2 regions of the Methylorubrum pseudosasae genome follow, and region 1 is predicted to be linked to the other one. Evidence: predicted binding sites of a transcription regulator. Region 1 holds the regulator's gene; the other holds the start of a gene.
What was found. The regulator PhoB, encoded in region 1, activates phosphate uptake and scavenging genes when phosphate is short. The targets are predictions, from matches to a motif close to TGTCATNNANCTGTCAT.
Positions count from the first base shown of each region.

Region 2: M2437_RS24025 (UDP-2,3-diacylglucosamine diphosphatase) is a predicted target of PhoB. The motif match lies at 1,495-1,511, and genes of this name have one in related genera.

Region 1 is NZ_JAQGDU010000002.1:1,607,766-1,615,649, reverse strand. It holds gene pstS (phosphate ABC transporter substrate-binding protein PstS) at 11-1,051, shown strand; gene pstC (phosphate ABC transporter permease subunit PstC) at 1,166-2,140, shown strand; gene pstA (phosphate ABC transporter permease PstA) at 2,185-3,078, shown strand; gene pstB (phosphate ABC transporter ATP-binding protein PstB) at 3,120-3,935, shown strand; gene phoU (phosphate signaling complex protein PhoU) at 4,067-4,780, shown strand; gene phoB (phosphate regulon transcriptional regulator PhoB) at 4,869-5,573, shown strand; gene M2437_RS08495 (GcrA family cell cycle regulator) at 5,802-6,341, opposite strand; gene M2437_RS08490 (cell envelope integrity EipB family protein) at 6,848-7,714, shown strand; gene M2437_RS08485 (DNA polymerase IV) at 7,725-7,884, opposite strand, start outside.
Region 2 is NZ_JAQGDU010000002.1:4,874,810-4,882,693, reverse strand. It holds gene M2437_RS24030 (glycosyltransferase family 4 protein) at 1-591, opposite strand, end outside; gene M2437_RS24025 (UDP-2,3-diacylglucosamine diphosphatase) at 624-1,436, opposite strand; gene M2437_RS24020 (aminotransferase class V-fold PLP-dependent enzyme) at 2,099-3,307, shown strand; gene M2437_RS24015 (D-2-hydroxyacid dehydrogenase) at 3,575-4,519, shown strand; gene M2437_RS24010 (NADP-dependent methylenetetrahydromethanopterin/methylenetetrahydrofolate dehydrogenase) at 4,663-5,529, shown strand; gene fchA (methenyltetrahydrofolate cyclohydrolase) at 5,623-6,249, shown strand; gene M2437_RS24000 (malate--CoA ligase subunit beta) at 6,799-7,884, shown strand, end outside.

The DNA.
Region 1 (7,884 bases):
GGAGATGCTCGTGAAACCCTTCACTTACGCTCTGGCCGTCGGCCTCGCGGCCGCCCAGCTCGCGACCTCAGCCCTGGCCGCCGACATCACCGGCGCCGGTGCCACCTTCCCCTTCCCCGTCTATTCGAAATGGGCCGAGGCCTACCGCAAGGATACCGGCACGGGCCTGAACTACCAGTCGATCGGCTCGGGCGGTGGCATCAAGCAGATCCAGGCCAAGACCGTCGATTTCGGCGCCACCGACGCGCCGCTGAAGCCCGCCCAGCTCGAGAAGGACGGCCTCGTCCAGTTCCCGACCGTCATGGGCGGCGTCGTCCCGGTGATCAACGTCCCGGGCATCGAGGCCGGCAAGGTCAAGCTGACCGGTGAACTCCTGGCCGACATCTATGCCGGCAAGATCCTGAAGTGGTCCGATCCGAAGATCGTCAAGCTCAACGACGGCGTGAAGCTGCCCGACGCGAACATCACCCCGGTCTACCGCTCGGACGCCTCCGGCACGACCAACATCTTCACCACCTATCTCTCCTCGGTCTCCGAGCCGTGGAAGAAGGAATTCGGTGCGGCCACCACGGTGAGCTGGCCGGTCGGCCAGGGCGGCAAGGGCAACGAGGGCGTGACCGCCACCGTCAAGCAGGTTCCGAACTCGATCGGCTACGTCGAGTCGGCCTATGCCAAGCAGAACAAGCTCGCCTACACGCTGATCCAGAACAAGGCCGGCAAGTACCCGCAGCCCGACGACAAGGCGTTCCAGGCCGCCGCCGCCAGCGCCGACTGGAAGTCGACCCCGGGCTTCGGCATCACGCTGACCAACCAGGCCGGCGAGGAAGCGTGGCCGATCACCGCCGCCACCTTCATCCTGGTCCACAAGGAGGCCGCGGACGCCGCCAAGGCCGGCGACGTGCTGAAGTTCTTCGACTGGGCCTACAAGAACGGCGACAAGCTCGCGACCGAACTCGATTACGTGCCGCTGCCGGACAACGTCGTCGGCCTGATCCACGAGGAGTGGAAGGGCATCAAGGGCAAGGACGGCAAACCCGTCTTCGGTATGTAAGCAACCGTCTCAGGCCCTCTCCCGCACCCGGGAGGGGGTCTTTCTCCGAGTGTCCGGCTCGCCTCACGGGCCACGGCGCGCTAAACGCCCTCCATTCGAAGAGCCCTTCCGCGGATGACCGCCTTGACCCAGTCCATCGCCCTGGCCAGCGAGAGCGGCGTGCCCCGCACCGCCCCGAGCAAGACCGCCGACCGCCTGTTCAAGGGCGCGGCCTACGGATCGGCTCTGCTCGTGCTGCTGGTGCTCGCGGGCATCCTCGGATCGATCATCTACGGGGCGATGCCCGCGTTCAGGGAGTTCGGCTTCGGCTTCCTTACCTCCAGCGCCTGGAACATCGGCACCGAGCAGTTCGGCGCGCTGCCCGCCGTGATCGGCACCGTCGCCGCCGCCCTGCTGGCGCTCGTCATCGGCGTGCCGGTTTCGCTCGGCATCGCGATCTACCTGACGCAGCTCTGCCCCGGCTGGGCGCGCAAGCCCGTCGCCATGACCATCGAGCTGCTCGCATCGGTGCCGAGCATCATCTACGGCATGTGGGGCCTGTTCGTGTTCGCGCCGCTGTTCGCCCGCTTCGTGCAGGTGCCGGTCTCGAACCTCGTCGAAGGGCTCCCGATCGTCGGCACGATCCTCTACGCGCGCATCCCCTCCGGCGTCGGCGTGCTCACTGCCGGCATCATCCTCGCGATCATGATCGTGCCGTTCGTCGCCTCGATCACCCGCGACATGCTCGACCAGATCCCGACCGTGCTGCGCGAGAGCGCCTACGGCATCGGCTGCACGACCTGGGAGGTCGTGCGCCACGTCCTCGTGCCGCAGGCCTCGGTCTCGATCATCGGCGCGATCATGCTCGGCCTCGGCCGCGCGCTCGGCGAGACCATGGCGGTCACCTTCGTGATCGGTAACGCCAACCGCCTCTCCGCCTCGATCTTCGATCCGGGTTCGACCATCGCCTCGCGCATCGCCAACGAGTTCAACGAGGCCGACGGGCTCCAGCTCTCCTCGCTGATGGCGCTCGGCTGCCTGCTCTTCATCATCACCTTCGTCGTGCTGATCATCGCGCGCCTGCTGGTGCGGCGCACCAAGGTCGCCTGAACCGAAACGTCCGCAACGCCGCCAGCCTCGGAAAACGACGCGCCATGGATGCCAGCACTCCCCTCGCAACGGCCGAACGCCCCCGGAGGGCGAGCCGTGTGCGCTCCGGCCGCCGGATCGCCGACCGCGTCCTGATCCTGGCGAGCACCTTCGCCACGCTGCTCGGCATCGTCGTGCTCGGCTCGATCCTGCTGATGCTGATCGTCGAGGGCGTGAAGGGCTTCACCCCCGCCCTGCTCACGGAGCCGACGCCGGGGCCGGGCTCCGTGGGCGGCGGCATCGCCAACGCCATCCTCGGCAGCCTCGTGATGACGTTCATCGGCATCGTCATCGCCACGCCGATCGGGCTGATGGCCGGCACCTTCCTCGCGGAATACGGCCGCACCTCGAAGATCGCGGACATCATCCGCTTCCTCAACGACGTGCTGCTCTCGGCCCCCTCGATCCTGATCGGCCTTTTCGTCTACACGCTGATGGTGCGGCCGATGGGGACCTATTCCGGCTGGGCCGGCGCGGTGGCGCTGGCCATCATCGCCACCCCCGTGATCGTGCGCACCACCGAGGACATGCTGCGTCTCGTGCCGAGCCAGATGCGCGAGGCCGGCGCCGCGCTCGGCGCGCCCCGCTCCCTCGTCATCCGCGCGATCACCTGGCGGGCGGCGAGTGCGGGTGTCGTCACCGGCATCATCCTGGCGCTCGCCCGCATCGCCGGCGAGACCGCGCCGCTGCTGTTCACGGCGCTCAACAACAACAGCTGGTTCAACGCGAACCTTCTCGGCGGCGTGCCCAACCTGCCGGTGATGATCTACCAGTTCGCGCTGTCGCCCTATCCGAACTGGCAGAGCCTGGCCTGGGCGGGCGCCCTTCTCATCACCGTCACCATCCTGGCCCTGTCGGTGGTGGCCCGCCTTGTGATCAAGGACCAGCGGGCGCGCTGAGGCCGCCCCCCGGACAGACCTCCTACCTGCGAGACAATCCGATGAGCGCCTCCCCCGCGATCCGCAGCCAGTTCGAAGGTCGAAGCCCGGCCGACGTCAAGGCTCCGGTGCGCATCGCCTGCAAGGATCTCAACTTCTACTATGGCAGCTTCCATGGCCTGAAGGACATCAACCTCGATTTCCGCGACCGGCAGGTGACCGCGCTGATCGGGCCTTCGGGCTGCGGGAAGTCGACACTGCTGCGCACCTTCAACCGCATCTACAGCCTCTATCCGGAGCAGCGCGCGGAAGGCGAGATCCTGCTCGATGGGCAGAACGTTCTGGACCCGAAGATCGACCTGAACGAACTGCGCTCGCGCGTCGGCATGGTGTTCCAGAAGCCGACGCCCTTCCCGATGTCGATCTACGACAATGTCGCCTTCGGCCTGCGCCTCTACGAGAAGCTTCCGAAAGCCGAGCTCGACGTGCGCGTGGAGGAATCCCTGCGCAAGGCCGCGTTGTGGGACGAGGTGAAGGACAAGCTCAAGCAGTCCGGCACCGGCCTCTCCGGCGGCCAGCAGCAGCGCCTGTGCATCGCCCGCACCGTGGCACAGCGCCCCGAGGTCATCCTGTTCGACGAGCCGACCTCGGCCCTCGACCCGATCTCCACCGGACGCATCGAGGAGCTGATCGAGCAGTTGCGGACCGAGTTCACGATCGTCATCGTGACGCACAACATGCAGCAGGCCGCCCGCATCTCGCAGTTCACGGCGTTCATGTATCTCGGTGAGCTGATCGAGTTCGACGCGACCACGAAGATTTTCATGAACCCGGCCAAACGGCAGACCCAGGACTACATCACCGGCCGCTTCGGCTGAGATCGGCCGCGACTGCACGACAGTCGCAGCCCCCTTGCGCCCTCGTTGAGACGCGCCCTCTTCCGCCGGACCCATGTCCATCGCAGCTTGAGAGCGCCCTCGTCCGACCGCCTGATCGGGAAATTCGCGACATGGCCGACCATATCGTCTCCTCCTACGACACCGACCTCGAGAACCTGCGCCGCTCCATCGCCGAGATGGGCGGCGTGGCCGAGAAGATGATGACGGATGCCACCGACGCGCTGGTGCGCCGGGATACCACCCTCGCTCAGGCGGTGATCGTCGCCGACAAGCGCCTCGACCTGCTGCAGCGGGAGATCGAGGAGCGTTCGGTTCTCCTCATCGCACGCCGTCAGCCGCTGGCCATCGACCTGCGCGAGACGATCTCCGGCATCCGCGTCTCGGGCGACCTGGAACGGATCGGCGATCTCGCCAAGAACATCGCCAAGCGCGTCGTGGCGATCAGCGATCAGGCCCAGCCGCAGAAGATCGTGCTCGGCGTCCAGCACATGAGCGACCTCGTGCAGGAACAGCTCAAGGACGTGCTCGATGCCTATGCGAGCCGCGACGTGACCGCCGCCCGCGAGGTGTGGGAGCGGGACAGCGCCATCGACGCGCTCTACAATTCACTGTTCCGGGAACTCCTGACTTACATGATGGAGGATCCGCGCAACATCTCGTTCTGTACGCACCTGCTGTTCTGCGCCAAGAACGTCGAGCGGATCGGCGATCACACCACCAACGTCGCCGAAACCATCGAATACCTCGTCACCGGCGAGACGCCGACGGCCGAGCGGCCCAAGAACGACGCTTCGAACTACGCGACGATTACGCCGAGCACCTGACACCGAAGGTTTTCGGCGCGCGCGGCGATCAAGAGACGTCTCCGGCTCCTCTCTCGAGGGCCGGGCGTGACGGATGGAAAGACGGGCGATGACGAGTGCGCACATCCTGATCGTCGAGGACGAGGAATCGCTGACGACCCTGCTGCGCTACAATCTCGAAGCGGAGGGTTTCCAAGTCGATGTCGCGGTTCGCGGCGACGAGGCCGACCTTCGCCTGCACGAGACCACGCCCGACCTCGTACTCCTCGACTGGATGGTGCCGGGGCTCTCGGGGATCGAGCTGTGCCGGCGCATCCGTGCCCGCCGTGAGACCGAACGCCTGCCGGTCATCATGCTGACCGCCCGGGGCGAAGAGACCGACCGTGTGCGCGGCCTCTCGACCGGCGCCGATGACTACGTCGTCAAGCCGTTCTCCGTGCCGGAGCTGCTCGCCCGGGTCCGTGCGCTCCTGCGCCGCGCCAAGCCCACCCACGTCTCCGACATGCTCGTGGCGGGCGATATCGAGCTCGACCGCGTCAGCCACCGCATCCGCCGGCAGGGCCGCGAGATCCATCTCGGGCCGACCGAATTCAAGCTGCTCGAATACCTGATGCAGAGCCCCGGCCGGGTCTTCTCGCGGGAGCAGTTGCTCGACGGCGTGTGGGGCCACGACGTCTACATCGATGAGCGCACGGTCGATGTTCATGTCGGCCGCCTGCGCAAGGCGATCAACCGCCCGCGCCAGAGCGACCCGATCCGCACCGTGCGCGGCTCCGGCTACTCGTTCGACGAGATGTTCGCCGGAGCGGAGTGATACGGTCTCCGCCTGATCGAAGGGGGAACTGTCTCGCTCAGCCCGCGCGGCGCTTGAGCCAAGTCCAAATCCGCAATCCGAACGGATCGACCGGATTTGGCTCGAAGGAATCAATGGGATTTGGTCTAGGGGGCGGTCCTGCGGGTCGGGCAAAGCCCGTCCCCACTCGGTGCACGTCGGCAATCGCCCGTCGTCGCGGGCGTGCCCAGCTGTCTTCTCTTGGAGCCTTTAGCGGAAACCGGCGACGCGGCGGTCGCGCTTGCGCTCGGCGGCCGGCTGATAGGCGATCTGCGCGTGCTGGGTGCAGTACGGAAGGCCCGTGATCGCGCGGCCGCCGCAGAAGCGGAAGTCCGGCGAGGTCGGGTCGCCCATCGGCCAGCGGCACATCGATTCGCGCAGATCCATGATGGTGACCCGCTCGGAAACCGCGAGGGCCACCGGCTCCGGGGCAGGCTTCTGCGGCAGCGGGAAGTCCGGTGCGGGTCTGTGCGCGACGATCGCGGGCGGCTCCGGCAGCGTCGGCTCCTCGACGACCACGACCTCCATCTCGACCTCGGCGGCCAAGCCCTCCCGGCGACGTCCCTGCGACGCCGCACCCATCGACTTGACGCGGCCGGAGAGCCCGAGGCGATGCACCTTGCCGATGACGGCATTGCGCGAGACGCCACCGATCTGCAGGGCGATCTGGCTGGCGCTCAGGCCGTCGTCCCACAGGCGACGAAGCAGCTCGACGCGCTCATCCGTCCAGCTCGGGACCGCTTCCGTCATTGTCCCCTCCACGTCGAAACATCCTTGAACGTGAGACCGGCCGGCAGCGCGGCTGGCGCGCATGGCGACAGCAGGCATGGCCAGGGCCCGAGATCCGGCCCTGCACATGTCGGTTAACAGACGCCAAAGATGCCGTTGGCGACGCTGTGGAGACTACAGGACAGCTCGGCCGCGGAGCAAGGGTCCGCGCGTCTCACGGTCCGGTTTCCCCCGGCAATCGGACCCGTCGGACGGTGAGACGGATCGGTTTCCGCAGCGGAGCAAGCGAATCCTCCGCCATCCGTTAACGCGTTGCGTAAACTTGATCTTTTCCGAGCGTCCGGATCGGGTGAGGGTCGGCTGGCCGGGGTGCCGGGCGGCTGCTGGTATCGCCGAGATGTCCGCGGTCGCGTCGGGAGCGCGATCGAAAAAGATTGTCCGGACGGACGGGATGACTATGTGACGGACGTCGTCCGCCGGCCTGCCGCCTGTGGACAACCCACTTCAAGCGGACTTTGGGAGATCGCATGCGACTGCGCCTCGCGCCGGCCCTTTTCCTCCTTGCCGCGATGCCGGGAAGCGCGATGGCCGCGGGGCCGGCCGCACCGGTTCCGAACGAGGCCGCGATCCGGCTGGCCAACCACCGCGCGGTCTACGATCTGTCGCTGGCGCGCTCCGAAGGGACGCGGGCGGTCGAGGGCGTGCGCGGGCGCATCGTCATCGATTTCTCGGGCGACGCCTGCCGCGGCTACACCATGCAGACGCGTCAGGTGACGATGCTCAATTCCGGCGAGTCCGGCGACCGCACCTCGGATCTGCGCAGCACCACCTTCGAGAACGGCGACGGCAAGAGCTTCCGCTTCCGCACCACGACCGTTCTCAACAACGCGCCCTCTCCGGCCGTCGACGGGACAGCGGAGGCGGCCGACGCGCTCAAGGTGAAGCTCAAGGAGCCCAAGCGCGACCAGTTTCAGGCCGAGGGCGCGGTCCTGTTTCCGATCCACCACATGATCCGCCTGATCGAGGCGGCCAAGACGGGTGAGACGACAGTCTCGGCCAAGGTGTTCGACGGCTCGGATGACGGGCGCAAGGTCTACGACACGCTGGCCATCATCGGCCGCCCGAACGCTGCGCCCGCCGCCGACACCGAGCGCGACAAGCCGCTGCGCGAGGGCGACCACGGCGGCATGCGCCGGTGGCCGGTGACGCTGAGCTACTTCACCGCCGGAGCGGGTGAGCGCACGCCGATCTACACCCTCACCTTCGACCTCTACGAGGACGGCGTCAGCGGGCGGCTGCACCTCGATTACGGTGATTTCGCCATCGACGGGAATCTGACGCGGCTCGACCTCGCCAAAGCCGACCCGAAGGCCGATCCCACCTGCAAGAAGTAGTCGCCGCGCGTCAGGTGCGCCGCCGCTCCGGCTCGCCGGTGAAGACGAGCCCGCGCTGAATCGCGGCGCTGCCGAACTTTTCCCGCAGCCGGTCGAGCGCCGCCTCGCGGCGGGCGACGCGCTCGATACCCTGATCGGCGAGATCGCCGCGGTCGGCATGGATCGCGCCG
Region 2 (7,884 bases), 3.3 Mb from region 1:
CTTCTCGACCGCGAGCCGGCCGACCGAGAGGAAGATCGGCCGGGGCAGATCGGAAAACGGGTTCGCCCCGTCGTCGCCGTCACGGGGGCGGAAGAGGTCGGTGTCGACGCCGCGGGTCCAGCGCATCAGGTGGGTGAAGCCGCGCCCCGCCAGCTCCCGTTCGAGGGAGGGCGTGCTGACCATGGTGCCGCTCGCTGCGGCGTGGAAGCGGCGCAGCCACGCATAGCTCCAGGCCTCCGGCACCGGCGCGCGGGCGGCGAGATATTCGGGAAAGCGGGTGTGGTAGCTCGTGGTGAAGGCCTGCCCCCGCGACAGGCAGGCGGCGCGCACCGCGTGGCCGATCGGGCCTTCCGTGGCGATGTGCACATGGGTCGGTGCGAGCCGCTCCCAGCGCGACAGCACCCGGCCGCGGGTGACCAGCGAGAGCCGGATCTCGCGGTAGCCCGGCATCGGCAGGGAGGGGAAGTCGGCCGGCGTCAGCATCAGCGGCTCGACGCCGAGGCCGGCGGCGGCCTCGGCCATGCGCTCGACCGAGCGCACCACACCGTTGACCTGCGGGTGCCACGCATCGGTGGCGAGCAGCAGCCTCATGCGGGTCTCGTCTGTCCGTGAGGGGCGGGGCTCTAGGCGACGGCGCGGCGGATCTCAGGCTCGAAGGTCTCGGCCCCGCGGCGCTCGCGCAGCAGGGTCGGGTAGTGCAGCACCTCCATGCGGCCGTCGTAATGCTCGACGATGCCGGTGCAGGATTCCACCCAATCGCCGGTGTTGAGGTAGATCAGCCCCTCGACCTCGCGGTGGGCCGCATGATGGATGTGGCCGCAGATCACCCCGTCCGCGCCCTGGCGCCGGGCTTCCGTGGCGAGGAAGGTCTCGAACTGCCCGATGAAGTTGACCGCGTTCTTCACCTTGAGCTTCGCCCAGGCCGAGAGCGACCAGTAGGCGAGGCCGAGGCGGCGGCGTATCCGGTTGACCACGGTGTTGACCGCGAGCGCCGTGGTGTAGGCCCAGTCGCCCAGATGCGCGAGCCACTTGGAGTGGCGCACCACCATGTCGAACTGGTCGCCGTGGATGACGAGGTAGCGCTTGCCGTCGGCCGCGACGTGGATCCGGCTGTCGGCGATCTCGATGCCGCCGAAGGTCATGCCGATATAGTCGCGCAGGAACTCGTCGTGGTTGCCGGGCACGTAGACGACATGCGCCCCTTTGCGCACCTTGCGCAGCAGCTTCTGCACCACGTCGTTATGTGCTTGCGGCCAGTACCAGCCCGAGCGGAGCTGCCAGCCGTCGACGATGTCGCCCACGAGGTAGATCGTGTCGGCATCGACGTCGCGCAGGAAGTCGAGCAACAGGGCCGCTTGGCAGCCCTTGGTGCCAAGATGCAGATCGGACAGGAAGAGCGTCCGAACGCGGATGGTCGACTCCGGATCCTGTGACACTGGCGCCCTCGGCTCTTCACAACCGCACCGCGACGGGGAAGAGCCAAATCCCATTCCGATCTCAGTTTGATGACGGCGGGGTGCATCGTTCTGCCCCGCTTCGGCGTTGCGGGCGGTCTCCCCGGTTTCCGGCACCGCGCCCGCCCACGGCTCGCCGCAGACCCTGCCCGCGGCCGGTGCATACGAAAATCTTTTTGTTTTTCAGTTCAGTTTTTTCCGTTTTCCATTCCCCGGCGGGGGAGGCATAACGGCAGCCAAGGTCATCCGCCGCGCGTGCCCCGGCATGCGCAGCAGCACCCGGCAGAGGTGTGGGAATGGCCGCGATGGATGGGAGCGCTGGACACGCAGCAGGAGCGCGCTTGAATGCGGCGCCGGGCTGACGCATCGAGGGTTCGGTCCTTTGGAGGCGACCGGCGCGGCTGCACGCGCCGCGACGCGGGCGGCACGACGGCCGCTTCGCCGCTCCGGGACGGTCAACGATCCGACATCGCAGAGGTACGGTCCCGGTCGGCGGAAGGCCTGTTGCGCGCGGCTTTGCGGTGGGACCGGCGGTGGGACTGAACGACGTTTCGCGGCGGGCTTGCGCTCGCCATCAGGATCGGGCGGGATCGCGGCCGCGAAGGGCCGCTCTGCCCAGAACGACTTAATTGGAGGAAATTCTCATGGCGGCAACGAGACGTCCGGGACGCAACCACCTGTTCGTTCCCGGCCCGACCAACATCCCGGACCGGGTGATGCGCGCCATGATGGTGCAGTCCGAGGATCACCGCTCGGTCGATTTCCCGTCGCTGACGAAGCCGCTGTTCGAGGACACCAAGAAGGTGTTCGGCTCGACCGAAGGCACGATCTTCCTGTTCCCGGCCTCCGGCACGGGCATCTGGGAATCGGCGCTGTCCAACACGCTCGCCCGCGGCGACAAGGTGCTGGCCGCCCGCTTCGGCCAGTTCAGCCATCTCTGGATCGACATGGCCCAGCGCCTCGGCCTGGACGTCGTCGTCCAGGAGGAGGAGTGGGGCACCGGCGCCAAGCCCGAGAAGATCGAGGAGGCCCTGCGCGCCGACAAGAACCATGAGATCAAGGCCGTCATGGTGGTCCATAACGAGACCGCGACCGGCGTGACCTCCAACATCGGCGCCGTGCGCAAGGCGATCGACGCCGCCGGCCACCCGGCCCTGCTGTTCGTCGACGGCGTGTCCTCCATCGGCTCGCTGCCGTTCAAGGCCGACGAGTGGAAGGTCGACTGCGCCATCGCCGGCTCCCAGAAGGGCCTGATGCTGCCCGCCGGCCTCGGCGTGATCTGCGTCAGCCAGAAGGCGCTCAAGGCCGCCGAGGGCCAGTCCGGCCGCAACGACCGGCTCGCCCGCGTCTACTTCGACTGGGAAGACCAGAAGAAGCAGAACCCGACCGGCTACTTCCCCTACACCCCGCCGCTGCCGCTGCTCTACGGCCTGCGCGAGGCGCTCGCCTGCCTGTTCGAGGAAGGCCTGGAGAACGTCTACCACCGCCACGCCGTGCTCGGTGAGGCGACCCGTCAGGCCGTCGCGGCCTGGGGCCTGAAGACCTGCGCCAAGTCGCCGGAGTGGAACTCCGACACCGTCACCGCCATCCTGGCGCCCGAGGGTGTGGACGCGGCCAAGATCATCAAGCACGCCTATGTGCGCTACAACCTCGCGCTCGGCGCCGGCCTGTCCCAGGTCGCGGGCAAGGTGTTCCGCATCGGTCACGTCGGCGACCTGAACGAACTCTCGCTGCTCGGCGCCATCGCCGGTGCCGAGATGTCGCTCATCGACAACGGCGTGAAGGTGACCCCCGGTTCGGGTGTTGCCGCCGCCTCCAGCTACCTGCGCGAGAACCCGCTCGCCAAGGCCTGATCTTAGGGCCTGATAATTTGGCCTGATTTTTGGGGGCGACGCCGGTTCCAACGGCGCCGCTTCCGCTACATGAGAAAGGCGCCCCGTGGAGCGTCCGGCTTGCCGGCGTTCCGCGGGAGACGCTTCGAGACAGGTGAGGAAACGGGGCCGGCGTCGGTGCCTCATGAAACTCCCGGTCACCGACCGTTCTCGCTCCGGCGACGACGGGGCGGCAGGGGTTTTGTGAGCAACACGATTGCCCGCCGGTCGATCCGGAAGGGGTCCAGAATGACAAAGAAAGTCGTCTTCCTCGATCGCGAGTCGCTCGACGCGACCGTGCGCGAATTCAACTTCCCGCACGAGTACAAGGAATACGAGTCGACCTGGACGCCGGAGGAGATCGTCGAGCGCCTTCAGGGCGCCGAGATCGCGATGATCAACAAGGTGCCGATGCGCGCCGACACGCTGAAGCAGCTTCCCGATTTGAAGCTGATCGCGGTGGCTGCCACGGGCACGGACGTCGTCGACAAGGCTGCGGCCAAGGCACAGGGCATCACGGTCGTCAACATCCGCAACTACGCCTTCAACACCGTGCCCGAGCACGTGGTCGGCCTGATGTTCGCGCTGCGCCGGGCGATCGTGCCTTACGCCAACTCGGTGCGCCGGGGCGATTGGAACAAGTCGAAGCAGTTCTGCTACTTCGATTACCCGATCTACGACATCGCCGGCTCGACGCTCGGCATCATCGGCTACGGCGCGCTCGGCAAGTCGATCGCCAAGCGGGCCGAGGCCCTCGGCATGAAGGTGCTCGCCTTCGACGTGTTCCCGCAGGACGGGCTCGTGGATCTCGAGACGATCCTGACCCAATCCGACGTCATCACGCTGCACGTGCCGCTGACGCCTGACACCAAGAACATGATCGGGGCCGAGCAGCTCAAGAAGATGAAGCGCTCCGCGATCCTCATCAACACCGCCCGCGGCGGACTGGTGGACGAGGCGGCCCTGCTCCAGGCGCTCAAGGACGGCACCATCGGCGGCGCCGGCTTCGACGTCGTGGCCCAGGAGCCCCCGAAGGACGGCAACATCCTCTGCGACGCCGACCTGCCGAACCTGATCGTCACCCCGCACGTGGCCTGGGCGAGCAAGGAGGCGATGCAGATCCTCGCCGACCAGCTCGTGGACAACGTCGAAGCCTTCGTCGCGGGCAAGCCGCAGAACGTCGTCGAGGCGTAAGAAACGCACCGGCCTCGGAATGGGGCCGCGTTACGAAAAGACTCTCGAGGGCGACCGGGACCGGACGGCCCCGGACGCATCCTCCATGCAGACGCACCGCGTGATCCATCACCGCGGTCCATGAACAACCGGCCAGAGGAATCATGTCCAAGAAGCTGCTCTTCCAGTTCGACACCGATGCCACGCCGAGCGTCTTCGACGTCGTCGTCGGCTACGACGGCGGTGCCGACCACATCACCGGCTACGGCAACGTCACGCCCGACAACGTCGGCGCCTATGTCGACGGCACGATCTACACCCGCGGCGGCAAGGAGAAGCAGTCGACGGCGATCTTCGTCGGCGGCGGCGACATGGCGGCCGGCGAGCGGGTGTTCGAGGCGGTGAAGAAGCGCTTCTTCGGCCCGTTCCGCGTGTCCTGCATGCTGGATTCGAACGGCTCCAACACGACCGCCGCGGCGGGCGTGGCGCTCGTCGTCAAGGCGGCGGGCGGCTCGGTCAAGGGCAAGAAGGCCGTCGTGCTCGCGGGCACCGGCCCGGTCGGCATGCGCTCGGCGGCGCTGCTCGCCGGCGAGGGCGCCGAGGTCGTGCTGTGCGGGCGCAAGCTCGACAAGGCGCAGGCCGCGGCCGATTCCGTGAACAAGCGCTTCAAGGTGAACGTCACCGCGGCCGAGACCGCGGACGACGCTTCGCGCGCCGAGGCCGTGAAGGGCGCCCATTTCGTCTTCACCGCCGGTGCGATCGGCCTTGAACTGCTGCCGCAGGCAGCCTGGCAGAACGAGAGTTCGATCGAGATCGTGGCCGACTACAACGCCCAGCCGCCGCTCGGCATCGGCGGGATCGATGCGACCGACAAAGGCAAGGAATACGGCGGAAAGCGCGCCTTCGGTGCGCTGGGCATCGGCGGCTTGAAGCTCAAGCTGCACCGCGCCTGCATCGCCAAGCTGTTCGAGTCGAGCGAAGGCGTCTTCGATGCCGAGGAGATCTACAAGCTGGCCAAGGAAATGGCCTGACGGCTCACGGCCCAAAGGGTCACAGCTCAATGGGCGGCGCCGGCCTTCGGCGCCGCCCCAGCGAATCAACAAGAACTGACAGGGGAGGGACCCATGGCCGGCAACGAGACGATCGAAACATTCCTCGACGGCCTGGCGAGCTCGGCCCCGACCCCCGGCGGCGGTGGTGCCGCCGCGATCTCCGGCGCCATGGGCGCGGCGCTGGTCTCGATGGTGTGCAACCTCACCATCGGCAAGAAGAAGTATGTCGAGGTCGAGGCTGACCTCAAGCAGGTGCTGGAGAAGTCGGAAGGCCTGCGCCGCACGCTCACCGGCATGATCGCCGACGACGTCGAGGCTTTCGACGCTGTGATGGGCGCCTACGGGCTGCCGAAGAACACCGACGAAGAGAAGGCCGCCCGCGCCGCCAAGATTCAAGAGGCGCTCAAGACCGCGACCGACGTGCCGCTCGCCTGCTGCCGCGTCTGCCGCGAGGTGATCGATCTGGCTGAGATCGTCGCCGAGAAGGGCAATCTCAACGTCATTTCGGATGCCGGCGTCGCCGTGCTCTCGGCCTATGCCGGCCTGCGCTCGGCGGCCCTCAACGTCTACGTCAACGCCAAGGGCCTCGACGACCGCGCCTTCGCCGAGGAGCGGCTGAAGGAGCTGGAAGGCCTGCTGGCCGAGGCGGGCGCGCTCAACGAGCGGATCTACGAGACCGTGAAGTCCAAGGTGAACTGAGACCTTCGCGCCGCCCGCCGTCGGCGCGAGCGGACGCGAAGCCATTCCCGAGCGCGACTGTTCCGGACGGGGCGAGCCTTGCATTGCTGCGGCTCCGCCTCGCAAAGGCGGGGAGCGGATGGCTGTCGTCCCACCCTCTTCCTCATCCTGAGGTGCCGCGAAGCGGCCTCGAAGGATCGTCCAGAGATCGCGCGGCCGGCTGGAGGATCCTTCGAGGCCTCCGCTCCGCTACGGCACCTCAGGATGAGGAGGCGGATCGGACGAGCGTTGCTATGCTCCGTCCCCGCACCGGACGATTCGCAGGTGAGAAGCCCGCTCGAGCGCATTCCGACGAAGTGGTCACCGGTTCGTCGAAAGAATGCGCGTCAAAACAAAGACCGAGCGGCGCCGGCCTGATGCAATCAGGCTGGATACGGCTCTAAGTCACTGACGGGCAAGCAAACTGAAGCACTACAAAAGAAAAAATTGAGAGCTGACCCGCTTCCCGAAAAGTAATTTTTCCGCGAAGGTCGGCCCAACAAAAACGACGGAAACGCGAAGGAGGTCTCGATGGACGTTCACGAGTACCAAGCCAAGGAGCTGCTCGCGAGCTTCGGGGTCGCCGTCCCGAAGGGCGCCGTGGCTTTCAGCCCGGATCAAGCGGTCTACGCGGCGACCGAGCTCGGCGGCTCGTTCTGGGCGGTGAAGGCCCAGATCCATGCCGGCGCGCGGGGCAAGGCAGGCGGGATCAAGCTCTGCCGCACCTATAACGAAGTGCGCGACGCCGCCCGCGACCTGCTGGGAAAACGCCTCGTGACGCTCCAGACCGGCCCCGAGGGCAAGCCGGTGCAGCGCGTCTATGTCGAGACCGCCGACCCGTTCGAGCGCGAACTCTATCTCGGCTACGTCCTCGATCGGAAGGCCGAGCGCGTCCGCGTCATCGCCTCCCAGCGCGGCGGCATGGATATCGAAGAGATCGCCGCCAAGGAGCCCGAGGCGCTGATCCAAGTCGTGGTCGAGCCGGCCGTCGGCCTGCAGCAGTTCCAGGCCCGCGAGATCGCGTTCCAGCTCGGCCTCAACATCAAGCAGGTCTCGGCCGCGGTGAAGACCATCATGAACGCCTACCGGGCGTTCCGCGACTGCGACGGCACCATGCTGGAGATCAACCCGCTCGTCGTCACCAAGGACGACCGGGTTCTGGCGCTCGACGCCAAGATGTCCTTTGACGACAACGCCCTGTTCCGCCGCCGCAACATCGCGGACATGCACGACCCGTCCCAGGGCGATCCCCGCGAGGCCCAGGCCGCTGAGCACAATCTCAGCTATATCGGCCTTGAGGGCGAAATCGGCTGCATCGTCAACGGCGCGGGTCTGGCCATGGCGACCATGGACATGATCAAGCATGCGGGCGGCGAGCCGGCAAACTTCCTGGATGTGGGCGGCGGCGCCAGCCCGGATCGCGTCGCCACGGCCTTCCGCCTCGTCCTTTCGGACCGCAACGTGAAGGCGATCCTCGTCAACATCTTCGCCGGCATCAACCGCTGCGACTGGGTCGCGGAGGGCGTGGTCAAGGCCGCGCGCGAGGTGAAGATCGACGTGCCGCTGATCGTGCGGCTCGCCGGCACGAACGTCGATGAAGGCAAGAAGATCCTCGCC